3 regions of the Streptomyces sp. NPDC001401 genome follow, and region 3 is predicted to be linked to each of the others. Evidence: riboswitches for the same ligand, from Rfam matches in the RefSeq annotation. Region 3 holds a riboswitch; each other region holds the start of a gene.
What was found. Region 3 has a riboswitch for S-adenosylmethionine ahead of thrC (threonine synthase). Riboswitches for the same ligand answer to the same signal wherever they lie in the genome.
Positions count from the first base shown of each region.

Region 1: linked by a shared signal. The riboswitch ahead of ACFY10_RS21510 (putative leader peptide) and the one ahead of thrC (threonine synthase) in region 3 are both predicted to bind S-adenosylmethionine.
Region 2: linked by a shared signal. The riboswitch ahead of ACFY10_RS02410 (aminotransferase class V-fold PLP-dependent enzyme) and the one ahead of thrC (threonine synthase) in region 3 are both predicted to bind S-adenosylmethionine.

Region 1 covers NZ_JBIAWI010000006.1:61,387-66,461, forward strand. Annotated here, with positions in the region: gene ACFY10_RS21500 (ABC transporter permease) at 1-829, opposite strand, end outside; gene ACFY10_RS21505 (ABC transporter substrate-binding protein) at 833-2,449, opposite strand; gene ACFY10_RS21510 (putative leader peptide) at 2,686-2,802, opposite strand; SAM riboswitch class IV at 2,836-2,949, opposite strand; gene ACFY10_RS21515 (hypothetical protein) at 3,044-3,433, shown strand; gene ACFY10_RS21520 (four-helix bundle copper-binding protein) at 3,527-3,889, opposite strand; gene ACFY10_RS21525 (hypothetical protein) at 4,163-4,534, shown strand; gene ACFY10_RS21530 (cupin domain-containing protein) at 4,682-5,074, opposite strand.
Region 2 covers NZ_JBIAWI010000001.1:514,335-519,409, reverse strand. Annotated here, with positions in the region: gene ACFY10_RS02425 (Rieske 2Fe-2S domain-containing protein) at 1-181, shown strand, start outside; gene ACFY10_RS02420 (cytochrome bc complex cytochrome b subunit) at 178-1,821, shown strand; gene trpD (anthranilate phosphoribosyltransferase) at 1,978-3,042, shown strand; SAM riboswitch class IV at 3,114-3,230, shown strand; gene ACFY10_RS02410 (aminotransferase class V-fold PLP-dependent enzyme) at 3,395-4,756, shown strand; gene ACFY10_RS02405 (Lrp/AsnC family transcriptional regulator) at 4,881-5,075, opposite strand, start outside.
Region 3 covers NZ_JBIAWI010000005.1:563,551-568,625, forward strand. Annotated here, with positions in the region: gene thrC (threonine synthase) at 1-1,227, opposite strand, end outside; SAM riboswitch class I at 1,246-1,401, opposite strand; gene ACFY10_RS21025 (glucosyl-3-phosphoglycerate synthase) at 1,530-2,474, shown strand; gene ACFY10_RS21030 (trehalose-6-phosphate synthase) at 2,561-3,988, shown strand; gene otsB (trehalose-phosphatase) at 4,029-4,946, opposite strand; gene ACFY10_RS21040 (DUF3263 domain-containing protein) at 5,011-5,075, opposite strand, start outside.

The DNA.
Region 1 (5,075 bases), on a different contig from region 3:
GGATGTCCTGGGCGGTGACCGCGGCGGCGGTCACCCGGCCAAGGCCGTCGCGGGAGAACACCGTCTCGACCACCACCGAACCGGCGATCAGCTGCCCGACCAGCAGGCCGACGACCGTCAGCGCGGGCAGCGACGCATTGCGCAGCGCGTGCCGCAGATGCACCCGCCACCGGCCGGCGCCCTTGGCGCGCGCGGTCTCCACATAAGCCTGGTCCAGTGCGGTGAGCAGGCTCTTGGCCAGCACCTGCGCGACCTGCGCGCCGGTCGGGATCGCCAGCGTCAGGGCCGGCAGCACCAGGCCCCGCAGCCCGTCGTTGCCGAACGCCGGGAACCAGTGCAGCCGGAACGAGAACGCCTCGACGAGCAACAGCCCCACCCAGAACGTCGGGACCGACACCCCCAGCGGGGGCAGCGACAGCAGCAGCTGCCGCAGCCACCGCTGCGAGGTGTACGTCGCCACCACCGCGAGAGCGCCGCCGAGCAGCACCGCCAACAGCAGTGCGGCACCAGTGAGTTGGAGTGTCTGCGGCAGCGCGTCGGCCAGCGTGGAGGTCACGGGGCGGCCCGTGGAGACCGCGTTGCCGAAGTCCCCACGTACCGCCCGGCCGAGATAGTCGGCGTACTGCACCAGCACCGGCTTGTCGAAGCCGTACTCGTGCCGCAGCGCGGCGAGCCGGGCCGGGTCGACGTCCCCCGAGTCCATCCCGGCACCGGCCATCGCGGAGACCGGGTCGCCGGGCAGGAAGTCCAGCACCAGGAACGACACCGTGTACGCCGCCCACAGCACGCCGACCGCCTGCGCCAGCCGTTTGATCACATAGCGGCGCATGCGCTAGCCGATCCAGGTGTCGTGCAGCTGGATGCGGCTGCCCGAGTCGAAGTCGAGGCTGTGCACCTTCTTCGACACGGCCAACTGGGTCTGGAGCTCCACCACCGGCACGTTGTACGCGTTCTGCACGATCAGCTTCTGCGCCTCGGCCACCAGCTGCGCGCGCTTCGCGGTGTCCGTGGTCGCGGCCTGCCCGGACAGCGCCGTATCCAGGGAACTGGCAGGCAGCCGGTAGAAGTTGGCCAGCTGGGAGGAGAAGGAGCTGCGCAGGATGTCCGGGTCGGAGCGGGTCACGTTGCCCCACACCACGTCGTAGTCACCGCGCTGGAGCGTGGTGGCGAACTCGCTGACCTGGCGCTGCCTGAGCACCACATCGATCCCGACGGCCTTCAGCTGCTGCTGGACCAGCTCCAGTGCGGGCTGGTTGGTGGCCGCGTTGGGGAACCAGGTGATGGTCAGGCTCAGCTTGTTGCCGCTCTTGGCGCGGATACCGCCGCTGCCCGCCTTCCAACCGGCCGCGTCCAGCAGGGACTTGGCCTTGGCCGCGTCGAAGGCGAGGTCCGAGGAGAGATCGGTGTAGTCGGGCGTGGTGTGCGCCAGGACGCTGGTCGCCGGCTGGGTGCCGGTCGGGAACACGGTGTCGGCGATCTGCTTCCGGTCGACGGCCGCCACGATCGCCTGGCGCACCTTCGCGTCCTTCAGCAGCGGCCGCGAGTTGTTGAGCCCGAGGCCGAACACCACGCCGGGGTTGGCCCGGCGCAGGAGGGTGACCTGACCACCCTTCAGTGCCGCCTCGTTGGCCTTGCCGACGCTGCTGATCGCGTCGACCTGCCCGGACTGGAGACTGCCGGCCCGCACTCCCGCCTCGGGCACGACCTTGAACACCAGCTTGTCCAGGTAGGCCTCGCCCTTCTTGGACCGCAGCGAGGAGCCCCAGGCGTAGCCGGTGCGCTTGGCCAGAGTGATCGACTGGTTCTGCACATACTGCTTCAGCACGAACGGCCCGGAACCGATCACGCCGTTGCTGCACTTCTGCTGCGGGGTCTTCTTCACGCTCGCCGACGACTCGATACCCAGCGAGTGGGTCGAAGTCGCTTGCAGGAACTGGGCGTTGGGCTGCTTGAAGACCACCTTGACGGTGAGCGGGTCGACCACGGTGGTGCTCTTGACCCCGCTCAGGAAGCCCTGCGCGAGGACGCCCAGGGGGCCGAGCTTCGGCACCGCGTCGAAGTTGTCCTTGACCACCTGCGCGGTCAGCTTCGAGCCGTCGCTGAAGGTGACGCCCGACCGCAGGTGGAAGGTGAACGTCGTTGCCTTGGCTTCGATGTCCCAGCTCTTGGCCAGCCACGGCACGATCTTGCCGGTCTTGGGGTCCTGGTCGGTCAGGGAGTCCACGGTCTGGCGCACCGAGTAGATGCTCTCGTTGCTGCCGACCTGCTGCGGGTCCACGCAGCCGGCGTCGGACCCCACCGCGAAGGTCAAAGTGCCGCCGGACTTCGGTTGGCCGCTTCCGCTGCCGGAGCCTTCGCCACTCGAACCGCAGGCGGTCAGCAGAACACTGGTGGTCAGAAGGGCGGCCAGGGATGCCCATCGAGAGGTGCGGAAAGACGGTCGGGACAGTCTGGAATCCGGAAGTGCTGTCACGGAGGGGTTTCTCCTACTCGTGTCACCAGGCACGGGGTGCCGTGCGAGGCACGGCCGTGCATGGGCGTGCGGCCCCGGCCGGATCGACACCGGGAACGGGGTGCGCTGTACAGACAGGGGGTCAGGGGGAGGACACCGCGAGAGGCGGCAACGGGAGAGGCGCGATGCAGCTGTGGCCGGTGACGGACGTCAGCCGGCGCCGACCGGGCTCGTCAGGCCTGACAGAAGCAGCTGGTCGAGCGCTTCAGATCGATGTGGCGTCGGCGCGAGAGCCGGGAGAACGCCGTGGCGTCGGCGAAGGAGGCGGGCAGGTCACCGCAGTGCCGCATGCCGGTCCCCCCATCTCCGGCCCCGGTTGCGGGGCCACGCGCTTGCGGGAGTCGTCGATGACCCCGCCGGGCTTTCACCTGGAGCACCCCACCGCGCGGGAGGGTTGCCGGTCAGCGAGCCAGGGCTTGACGCTGACACTCAATGCCGATCGCGATGCTACGGAGCGGTCTTGTCGTACGTCAATGCCGGAATCGGGGGGCCCTGTTCGAGAGAGCGGGGCCGTCTCACGTGCCGGGATGTGTGGCTGACACGGAGGGCGCCCTCGCCGCCCGCGCCGCCGATCTCCCGGTCCGTGGCGACCGGCCGCCCCCTACCCCTGACCACACACCTGCATCCGAGCCGTCCACCGGAGGAACTCCCCATGACGGACCGCCACACCGGCTGCCCGGTGTGCACCTCGCCCTGGAGGCCGACGGCGGCGCCCACCCCGCCGCCCAAGTGACCCCGACCGCACGGGCGGTGCGTGAGGCGGCCGTCTTCGCCGAGCACGCCGGCTTCGCCCTCGTCACCTTCGCCGGCGCGCCGCTCCCGGAACTCCAGAGCCGGGGTGTCCTCCGCACCGAGTACCGGGGCAGCACCCTGTGCGACCACCTGGATCTGCCACCGCTCGCCGCCACGCCGGTCGACTGAGCGAACGGGCTGTGCGCTCCCGCGGTCACAGCATCAGCTGTCGGCGTCGAGGGCACCTGGCTGCGGGTGCCCTCGACGCCGATCAGGCAGGGCTCACATCGTGGCGCCCGACATCGCGCGGCACATCTCGGCGGTGCGGCGACACGCCTCCGCGCAGCGCATCATCATCGGGTCGTCCGGCATGGACATACACGCCTCGGCGCACATGTCGCACGCCTTGGCGCACATCGCGCACATCTCGGCCGACATGGGTGAGCGGCGCATCATCATGTCCGCGCACATCCGGGTCATCTCGGAGCAGTCCATGACCGCGCGCATGATCTGCATCGAGGGCGCGCCGCCCATCTGCATGCAGGCGCTCATGGTCTCCTCGCACACGGCGTGGCAGGACATGCACGCCTCGACGCAGTCCTGCATCTCCTTGCTCATGGCGGTCATGGGGCCGGTCTGGGTCATGGCTCCTCCTGGGGGGTGAGGGGGCCCGGGGCGGGTCCCTTGCCCCTCGTTCTACTTCCTCTCGTGCCCGCTTGCCACGAGGCGGGCGGGAGCATTCCGTGCGTTTTTGCCCGAAGTGCCCGGACCCGGCGTGGACCGCGTCACAGGCTGGCCCAGGCGAGTGATCGACTCACCACTCGCGGTCGATCCCCCGGAGTGGGTGACATCGACTAGCACGGCCTCGACGTCTCGCTCGGCGCGATCGCAGGGCAGGCCGGGGTCGGCGCCGGCACCGTGTACCGGCACTTCCCCAGCAAGGAGATCCTGCTGGAGGCCGTACTCGTCCAGCAGGTCGACGACTTGGTGGACGCCGCACGATGGGCTGCCCGAACTGCCCCTGTGCCGGCGTTCTTCGGCTTCCTCCTCGAGGTCGTCGAGACGTCGTACGGGCGCAAGCACGCGTGTGACGCGCGGACGATGTCGCCGCGCTCACTGTCGGGTGCGGAACGATACGGGCCGCTCACCGCGACCGGACCGGCGGCACTCGCATGGTGCACCTGGCACTGGAGGGTCTGCGGAATTCCGCACCGGTCACGGAAGGGCGGGGTTGTCGTGACAGTCCCGGGACGCTGCACGCTGCACGCTGCACGCGGCGCCACGGTGTGAGGAGTGCGGGGCCCGGCTCGATGCCCGGGCCACCGGCGGCCGCGCGCGTTACTGCGGCGCGACCTGCCGACAGCGAGCACACCGCCGCCGCGTGGGAATGGCCACGGGCGTTGAGCAGCGCGTCGAGGCCGGTGCCGTCGCGGACGGCTAGGGCGCGTCGGGGGAGGCGACGCCGTCGTGGCCGCGGCTGCCCCGGCTGGACGTATGGCTGCGGATCACGAACATCATCACGCCCTCCGGGCTCGTCCACGGCCCGTGCTCCATCCCCGGGTGCCGGTACGCGTACATCCCCGCGGTGAACGTCTCGCCGAGGCGCAGGTCGGTGAGGGAGCCGTCGAGGATGTACACCTCCTCGAAGAAGTCGTGTCGGGCGGCGCCCTGCGGGCTGGTGTCCGTCCCGGGTTCGTACCGCTGGAGCACGGTGGCGTCTCCCGTCTCGGGATCCACGGCCAGCATCTGCTCCCACACGCCGGCGGGCGCGCCGGGCGGCCGCCGCCAGGGTGCCGGGGGACGGTGGAACTCGGATTCGGGTCTGCTCATC
Region 2 (5,075 bases), on a different contig from region 3:
CCACGTGCTGTGCCCCTGCCACCAGTCCACCTTCGACCTCTCCGACGGTGCCCGGGTGATCTTCGGCCCCGCCGGTCACGCCCTGCCGCAGCTGCGCATCGGCGTGAACGACCAGGGCTATCTCGAGGCGCTCGGCGACTTCGAAGAGCCCGTCGGTCCTGCATTCTGGGAGCGCGGATGAGCACCAACGAGAGCACCGAGAGCAACGCCGCCCGGCGCGGCAAAGCGCCGGCCGGCGAGCGCGTCGCCGACTGGGCCGACGGCCGGCTGGGGATCTACTCCCTGGCCAAGACCAACATGCGCAAGATCTTCCCCGACCACTGGTCGTTCATGTTGGGCGAAGTGTGCATGTACAGCTTCATCATCCTCATCCTCACGGGCGTGTATCTGACGCTGTTCTTCCACCCGTCGATGAACGAGGTGGAGTACCACGGCAGCTACATCCCGCTGCAGGGTCAGATGATGTCCGAGGCGTTCAACTCGACCCTGCACATCTCCTTCGATGTGCGCGGTGGTCTGCTGATCCGGCAGATCCACCACTGGGCCGCGCTGATCTTCCTCGCGGGCATGTTCGTGCACATGATGCGTGTGTTCTTCACCGGCGCGTTCCGCAAGCCGCGTGAGGTCAACTGGCTGTTCGGCTTCCTGCTGCTCGTCCTGGGCATGTTCACCGGCTTCACCGGTTACTCGCTCCCGGACGACCTGCTCTCCGGCACCGGTGTCCGCTTCATGGAGGGCGCGGTCCTGTCCGTGCCGGTCGTGGGCACGTACCTGTCGATGTTCCTCTTCGGCGGCGAGTTCCCGGGCGGCGACTTCGTGGCCCGGTTCTACTCGGTCCACATCCTGCTGCTGCCGGGCATCATGCTGGGCCTGATGGTGGGCCACCTGATCCTGGTCTTCTACCACAAGCACACGCAGTTCGCGGGTCCCGGAAAGACGAACAACAACGTCGTCGGCATGCCCCTGCTGCCCGTGTACATGGCGAAGGCCGGCGGCTTCTTCTTCCTGGTCTTCGGCGTCATCACGGCCATCGCGGCGATCGCCTCGATCAACCCGATCTGGGCCATGGGCCCCTACCGTCCGGACCAGGTGTCCACCGGCGCCCAGCCCGACTGGTACATGGGCTTCTCCGAGGGCCTGATCCGTACGATGCCGGGCTGGGAGATCAATCTCTGGGGCCACACGCTCGTCCTGGGCGTGTTCATCCCGCTGGTGATCTTCCCGCTGGTCCTGGTCGCGATCGCGGTCTACCCGTTCATCGAGTCCTGGGTCACCGGCGACAAGCGCGAGCACCACATCCTGGACCGTCCGCGCAACGCCCCGACGCGTACCGCGTTCGGTGCCGCGTGGATCTCCTGGTACTTCGTGCTGATGGTCGGTGGCGGCAACGACCTGTGGGCCACGCACTTCCACCTGTCGATCAACGCGATCACCTGGTTCGTGCGCGTCGGCTTCTTCGTCGTGCCGGTCCTCACGTTCATCGCCACCAAGCGGATCTGCCTCGGCCTCCAGCGCCGGGACAAGGACAAGGTGCTGCACGGCCGCGAGTCGGGCATCATCAAGCGCCTGCCGCACGGTGAGTTCATCGAGGTCCACGAGCCGCTCAGCCAGGACGCGCTGCACACGCTCACGGCGCACGAGCAGTACAAGCCGGCCGAGATCGGCCCGACGGTCGACGAGAACGGCGTCGAGCGCAAGGTCAAGGGCTCCGAGCGGCTGCGCGCCAAGCTCAGCGAGGCGTACTTCGGCGAGGAGGCCCAGATTCCGAAGCCGACCGTCGAGGAGTACAAGGAGATCACGAGCGGCCACGGCCACCACTGATCGCTGCGGCTCGCCACAGCCACGGTAGAAGGGCCCCGTCCGGTGTTCGGACGGGGCCCTTCGCCTTGCCTTCGGGCTGGATAGGGTGGGTGTCGGAACTCTTCGACGAGTTCACATGCTTCTTCACACTCTTCTACGACACCCAGGAGCGGCCTTATGAGCGCTGTGACCCCCGCTGGAGGCGACACCGCGGCGGGCCGTTCCTGGCCCGAGGTACTGAACGCGCTGCTGTCCGGCCGCGACCAGAGCGCCGACGCGACGGCCTGGGCGATGGACCGGATCATGCGCGGCGAGGCGACGGACGCCCAGATCGCGGGCTTCGTGGTCGCCCTGCGGGCCAAGGGCGAGACCGTCGAGGAGATCACCGGCGTGGTCCGCGCGATGTACGAGCACGCCAATGTGATCGAGGTGTCGGGCCGCACCGTCGACATCGTCGGCACGGGCGGCGACGGCGCGAAGACGGTGAACATCTCCACGATGTCGGCGATCGTGGTGGCCGGAACCGGCGCCAAGGTCGTCAAGCACGGCAACCGCGCGGCCTCGTCGGCGTCGGGCGCCTCGGACGTCCTGGAGAAGCTCGGCGTCAACCTCGACCTCACGCCGAAGCGGGTGGCCGAGGTCGCGGAGGAGGCGGGCATCACCTTCTGCTTCGCGGTCAAGTTCCACCCGGCGCTGCGCCATGTCGCCGCCGCTCGCGGCCAGTTGGGCATCCGGACGGTCTTCAACGCCCTCGGCCCGCTGACCAACCCGGCGAAGGTGAAGGCACAGGCAGTCGGTGTAGCCGACCCGCGCATCGCGCCGATGATCGCGGGCGTCCTGGCCGAACGAGGCAACTCCTCCCTCGTCTTCCGCGGCGACGACGGCCTGGACGAGCTGACGACGACGGCCACCTCCCACGTCTGGATCGTGCGCGACGGCAAGGTCACCGAGGAGTCGTTCGACCCCCGCGACGTCGGCCTCGAGCTGGTCCCGGTGGAGGCCCTGCGCGGTGCCGACCCGTCGTACAACGCGGAGGTCGCCCGCCGCCTCCTCGACGGCGAGACCGGCCCCGTACGTGACGCCGTACTGCTGAACTCGGCGGCTGCGCTCGTGGCTCTCGACCCGGGCCCCGGGACGCTGGCCGAGCAGATCCGGGCCGGCATGGACAAGGCGGCGGAGTCGATCGACTCCGGCGCGGCCAAGCGGGCGCTGGAGCGCTGGGTGGCGGCCAGCAACGCGTAGCAGAGGACCGCGGTCCCGTAGTTCGGACACGAGTTGCGGGACCGCGATCACTTCACGTACGTTCCTTTCCAGGTCATGAGTGACAGTCATGAGGCCCCGGCCGACTGTCCGGCAACCCTCCGTCCGTGGCGGGGTGCCCCGGGTGAAGACCAGGCCGTAGGCAGCGAGGTCTACGGCAAGCGCGGGCCCCTCGAAAGACACCAGGGGTCCTGGTCATCGAGGGAGCCTTCTGTGAGCAAGCGAATGCGATAGGGCGCCGAGCCCCGCCTCCGCATACCCCCTTCACCTTCTCCCGTGCCGTCGACGCACCGTCCGGTACGGCGATTCCGCTTACCCCTCACAGGAGTTCGCCATGTCTGTCTCCACCGCTGCCGTCGCCACCGCCATTTGTGCCCCGCTGCCCGTTCTGGGCCGGGATGTCACCGTCCCGCTCGTCACGGGCGGCGAAGTCACCTACGCCGCGCTCGACTACGCGGCCAGCGCCCCCGCCCTGCAGCGCGTCTGGGACGACGTGGCGGCCTACGCCCCGTACTACGGCAGCGTCCACCGCGGCGCCGGCTACCTCTCGCAGCTCTCCACCGACCTGTTCGAGAACGCCCGCAAGACGGTCGCCGAGTTCCTGGACTGCCGCACCGACGACCAGCTGATCTTCACCCGCTCGACGACGGACTCCCTAAACCTCCTCGCGCAGGCCCTCCCTGCCGACTGCCAGGTCTTCGTCTTCGAGACCGAGCACCACGCGAGCCTGCTGCCCTGGAAGGACGCCCGGGTCACCTACCTCAACGCCCCGCGCACCCCGGCGCAGGCGGTGGAGACCCTGGAGAAGGCCCTCGCCGACCGCGACCCGTACGGCCCGGCCCTGGTCTGTGTCACCGGCGCCTCGAACGTCACCGGCGAGCTGTGGCCGGTCCGCGAGCTGGCCGCCGCGGCCCACGCGCACGGCGCCCGCATCGTCCTGGACGCCGCCCAGCTCGCCCCGCACCACCCGGTCTCCGTGCAGGACCTCGACGTCGACTGGGTCGCCTTCTCCGGCCACAAGCTGTACGCCCCGTTCGGCTCCGGCGTGCTGGCCGGCCGTGCCGACTGGCTGCAGGCCGCCGACCCCTACCTCGCGGGCGGCGGCGCCAGCCGCAAGGTCACGCGGCGCGAGGACGGGGGAGTGGACGTGGAGTGGCACGAGAGCGCGGCCCGCCACGAGGCCGGCTCCCCGAACGTGATCGGCGCCTACTCCATCGCGTCGGCCTGCAAGGCGCTCACCGAGGCCGGCTTCGACACCCTCGTCGCCCGCGAGCAGCACCTGATCGACACCGTCCGGGCGGGCCTCGCCGAGGTGCCCGAGGTGCGGGTCCTCTCGCTCTTCGGCGACGACGCCCCCCGGGTCGGCGTGATCTCCTTCGTCGTCGAGGGCTGGAACAGCTCCCACTTCGCCGCGGCCCTCTCCGCCGAGTACGGCATCGGCGTCCGCGACGGCCTCTTCTGCGCCCACCCCCTCGTCCGCACCCTCCTGGGCAGCGACCCGCAGACCCAGGGCGAGTGCGGCGCCCCCGAGGCCGCCCCCGGCGAGAAGTCCCTCAACGCGATCCGCGTCAGCTTCGGAGCAGGGACGCCGGACGAGCACGTCGAGCGCTTCGTCAACGCGGTGAAGGAGCTCGTGCGCAGCGGCGCGAAGTGGCAGTACCGCACGGAGGACGGCCGCTGCGTCCCCGCGGTCTGAGTAGCTGCCCCTTCTTCAGGGGCGCGGGGCTGTATCGACATGCGGCTCCGCCGCGTGGGCGCGACCAGCCACAACGGACCGGTTGCCGCAAACGCTCCGCGCCCCGCAAACGCCTAGGCGCCGATCACGAATCCAGCCCAATGGCAAACGCAGCCTCGAGGTCATGCTGCGAGTACGTCCGGAAAGCGACATGCGTGTCCGTCGCCTCGACCCCGGGGATCTTGCTGATACTGCCGGGAATCACGTCAGCAAGATCCTCGTGCTGCTTCACCCGCACCATGGCGATCAGGTCATACGTACCGGTGACGGAAAAGACTTC
Region 3 (5,075 bases):
CGCCACCGCATCCAGCGTCTTGAGCCCGTCACCGGTGTTGAGCACGACCGTGGTGAGGCTCGGGTCCAGCAGCCCGTTCTCGATCAGCTTCTTCGTCACACCGAGGGTCACGCCCCCGGCGGTCTCCGCGAAGATTCCCTCCGTGCGGGCGAGCAGCTTGATGGCGTCCACCACCTGCTCGTCGTTCACGTCCTCCACCGCACCCCCGGTGCGACGGGCAATGTCGAGAACGTAAGGACCATCCGCCGGGTTGCCGATGGCCAGCGACTTGGCGATGGTGTTCGGCTTCTGGGGCCGTACGACGTCGTGCCCCGCCTTGTACGCGACGGAAACGGGGCTGCACCCCTCGGCCTGCGCCCCGAAGATCTTGTACGGCTTGTCCTCGACGAGGCCAAGCTTGATCAGCTCCTGGAGACCCTTGTCGATCTTCGTGAGCTGCGAGCCGGAGGCGATCGGCACGACCAGCTGGTCCGGCAGCTGCCAGCCGAGCTGCTCGCAGATCTCGTACGCCAGGGTCTTGGAGCCCTCCGCGTAGTACGGCCGCAGGTTGACGTTGACGAAGCCCCAGCCCTCGCCGGCCGGGTCGCCGATCAGCTCGGAGCAGAAGCGGTTCACGTCGTCGTAGTTGCCGTCGATACCGACGAGCTCGCCGCCGTAGACGGCAGCCATGACGACCTTGCCCTGCTCCAGGTCGTGCGGGATGAACACGCAGGAACGGAACCCGGCGCGGGCCGCCGCGGCCCCCACCGCACCGGCGAGGTTGCCGGTGGACGAGCAGGACAGGGTGGTGAAGTCGAAGGCGCGGGCGGCCTCGATGGCCTGGGCGACCACGCGGTCCTTGAAGGAGTGCGTCGGGTTGCCCGAGTCGTCCTTGACGAACAGCTTGCCGGCGTCGACGCCGAGCTCACGCGCCAGGTTGTCGGCCTTGACGAGCTTGGTCCAGCCGGGGTTGATGTTGGGCTTGTCGGCCACGTCCGCCGGGACGGGCAGCAGGGGCGCGTAACGCCAGATGTTCGCGGGACCCGCCTCGATCTGCTTGCGGAGCTCCTCGGCGTCGTAGGCCGAGAAGTCGTAGGCGATCTCGAGCGGGCCGAAACACTCCTCGCACGCGAAAACCGGACCAAGGGGTACCCGGTGACCGCACTCGCGGCAGGAAAGAGCCGCGGCGGGACCCAGATCGACGGTGTTCACGGAGTTCGTGGTGCTTGCAACAGTCTGCGCAGCCATGTGAGGCGAGGCCCTTTCTCCTCATCTTCCTCACGACGCATCTCGCCGTGAGACGGATTTGGCACCTTCCCTAGCCGGGAGCCTCGCTGGATGATCAACACTGATCTACGAGAACCGACTGGAGGGTTGCCGGGGCTTCATCGGGCCGTATCCCTCTGCCCCTCTGGATGAGCGGTATTCGGTTGTCCCTCCGACGACCTCGGACATGCGATGGTCATCGTCGTTGTTCAAGACTGTAACCGAAGGCCAGGACAGTTGAGAGAGTCGTCCGAACCGCGAGACAAAAGTGAGGAGCCGCCTACGTGCTGGAAGAAGTCGAGCGCTGGCTGAGCACCCGCTCCTGGTCCCTGACCGATCGCCCTCTCCACAAGATCCTCGCTGCCAAGCAGCGCACGGGACAGTCGGTCAGTGTCGTGCTGCCCGCGCTCAACGAGGAGGAGACGGTCGGCGACATTGTCGCGATCATCCGTCATGACCTCATGCAGCAGGTCCCGCTCGTCGACGAGATCGTCGTCGTCGACTCCGGGTCCACCGACCGCACGTCCGAGGTCGCCGCGGCGGCCGGGGCCAGGGTCGTCCACCGTGACGACATCCTGCCGCGCATCCCGACCGTCCCCGGCAAGGGCGAGGTGCTGTGGCGCTCGCTCCTCGTCACCAGCGGGGACATTGTCTGCTTCATCGACGCCGACCTGAAGGAGTTCTCGTCGGACTTCGTCTCGGGGATCGTGGGCCCGCTGCTCACCGACCCGGGGATCGACCTGGTCAAGGGCATGTACGACCGCCCGCTGGGCGGCGCTGCAGGTCAGGGCGGCCGGGTCACCGAGCTGATGGCCCGCCCGCTGCTGAACATGCACTGGCCGCAGCTGGCCGGCTTCGTGCAGCCGCTCGGCGGCGAGTACGCGGCCCGGCGCAGCCTGCTGGAACAGCTGCCCTTCCCGGTCGGGTACGGCGTGGAGCTGGGCATGCTGGTCGACGCCCTGCATCTGGTGGGCCTCGACGCGCTCGCCCAGGTGGACGTCGGGGTGCGCAAGCACCGGCACCAGGACGGGCAGGCGCTGGGCCGGATGTCCGCCGCGATCTACCGCACGGCACAGCTGCGGCTGGCCCGCGGGCACCTGATCCGCCCCTCGCTCACCCAGTTCGAACGGGGCGAGGACGGCTTCGAGCCGCGCACCTACTCCGTGGACACGGAGGAGCGGCCGCCGATGGTGGAGATCACCGAGTACGCGTCGCGCAAGGTCGCCTGAGGCGGCGCGTTACGCGGTGTATACGGTCCACCCGCGAAGCCCAGCCGTACGTTTGAGCGTTTCCGGGCCGGGCTAGGTTGTGGCGTATGGCTTCCACGCACGGCGCAGGTCATCACGCTGCCGATGACGCAGGTCAGCACACTGGTCATCAGGTGCTGGTCGCGTCCAACCGCGGCCCGGTCTCGTACGAGGTACAGGAGGACGGCTCGCTGTCCGCCAGGCGCGGTGGCGGCGGGCTGGTCTCCGGCCTGTCCGCGATCGGGCCGGACGCGGACGCCCTGTGGGTGTGCTCGGCGCTGTCCGACGGCGACCGCGAGGCGGTCCGGCGCGGGGTCGGCGAGGACGGTGTGCGGATGCTGGACATCCCGGCCGGCGTGCACGCCGACGCTTACAACGGCATCGCCAACTCCGTGCTCTGGTTCGTCCATCACATGCTGTACCAGACGCCGCTGGAGCCGGTCTTCGACGCGGAGTTCCGGCGGCAGTGGGCGTCGTACGAGACCTACAACCGGGCGTTCGCCGAGGCGCTGGCCCAGGAGGCGGCCGAGGGGGCCGCGGTCCTCGTACAGGACTATCACCTGTGTCTGGTGCCGGGGATGCTGCGGGAGCTGCGGCCGGACCTCAGGATCGGGCACTTCTCGCACACGCCGTGGGCGCCGGTGGACTACTTCCGGATGCTGCCGGACGACATCGCCGAGCAGCTCCTGCGCGGGATGCTGGGCGCCGACCGGCTGGGTTTTCTGACCCGGCGCTGGGCGGACGCGTTCACGGCGTCCTGTACGGAGCTGGTGGGCGGGCTCGGCAATACCCGGATCGGGGTGCACGGGCTGGGCGCGGACGCCGACTTCCTGCGGCAGCGGTCGCACGAGGCGGACGTCGACGAGCGGATGGCCGCCCTGCGGGGGCAGATCGGCGCGGGCCGGAAGGCGATCGTGCGGGTCGACCGGACCGAGCTCTCGAAGAACATCGTGCGCGGCCTGCTGGCCTACCGGCAGCTCCTCGACGACCGTCCGGAGTGGCGCGAGCGGGTGGTGCATGTCGCCTTCGCGTACCCGTCCCGCCAGGACCTGGCCGTCTACCGCGACTACACGGCCGAGGTGCAGCGCCTGGCCGAGGAGATCAACTCCCGTTACGGCACGCCTGGTTGGACCCCGGTCGTGCTGCACGTCAAGGACGATTTCGCGCGCTCCCTGGCCGCGTACCGCCTGGCGGACGTGGCCCTCGTCAACCCGATCCGCGACGGCATGAACCTGGTCGCCAAGGAGGTCCCGGTCGTCTCCGACGAGGGCTGCGTACTGGTGCTGTCGCGGGAGGCGGGGGCGTACGAGGAGCTGGCCGAGGACGCGCTGACCGTGAACCCGTACGACGTGATCGGGACGGCGCGGGCGCTTCACGCTGCGTTGTGCCTGCCGGCGGCTGAGCGGGCCGAGCGTACGAAACGGCTTGCCGCCGCGGCTACGGCGTTGCCGCCGGCGCAGTGGTTTCTTGAGCAGTTGGAGGCTTTGCGGGGCTGAGGTCTGGGGGCTGCCGCCCTCAGGCCCCCGCTTTCGGCCCTTAAGGGGCCTCGTCCTCAAACGCCGGACGGGCTGGAGTTGCCGACCGGCGCTGGAAATGTGCCGCCAGCGCCCGCAGCAGTCGTACGACCCCCTCCGGGCCCTCCACCACCAAGTCCGCCCGCTCCCGCAGCTCCGTCACCTCGTCGCTGCCGCTGCACACCAGGAGGCCGGGGACGCCGTCGGAGCGGAGTTTGTCCACGGCGGCGAAGGCGGGGAGGTCGCCGAGGTCGTCGCCGGCGTAGAGGACTGCCGATGCGTCGATCTCGCGTACGTACTCCAGGAGGGCCACGCCCTTGTCGGTGCCCGGTGGGCGCAGTTCGAGGACGAGGCGGCCCGGTTCGACGATCAGGCCGTGGCGGGTGGCGAGGTCGGTGAGGGGTGCGCGCAGGGCCTCGAAGGCGGCCTGGGGGTCGGAGGCGCGGCGGGTGTGGACCGCGAGGGCGCGGCCCTTCTCCTCGATCCAGGTGCCCTGCCAGGCGCCGATGCGGTCGAGGAAGCCGGGGAGTTCGGCGCGGACGGCGGCGACGCCGGGGTGGGGGGCGGGCGCGCTGACGTTGCCGCTGACCGCGTCCCAGCGTTCGGCGCCGTAGTGGCCGAGGACGACCAGGTGCTCCAGGCCGGGGACGCCCGCGAAGCCGCCGTGCCGCACGGCGACGCCGGCCGGGCGGCCCGTGACCACCGCGACGGAGGCGATCCTCGGGGCGAGCGCGGCGAGCGCGGGCACCGCATCCGGGTGGGCGCGGGCCAGCTCGGGGTCCGGCACGATCGGGGCGAGGGTGCCGTCGAAGTCCAGGCCGACCACCGTTTTCGCGGGTTTCGCGAGGATCGCGGCGAGTCCGTCCCGGCCTGCCTGCGTGGCGGGTGTCGGCAGGGGGTCCATGGAGTGCGTCGAGTCCGTGTCCGTATGGGTGCCCATACGGTGACCATAACCGCGCGGGGCAGGGCGCACCCATGGCTCAGGGGAGCGCGGCAACGGGCGGTCAGCGTTCCGTTCGCCGCGTTTCCCGCACCCTGCGCAGCCTGTTCACCGTCACCGGGTCGTGGG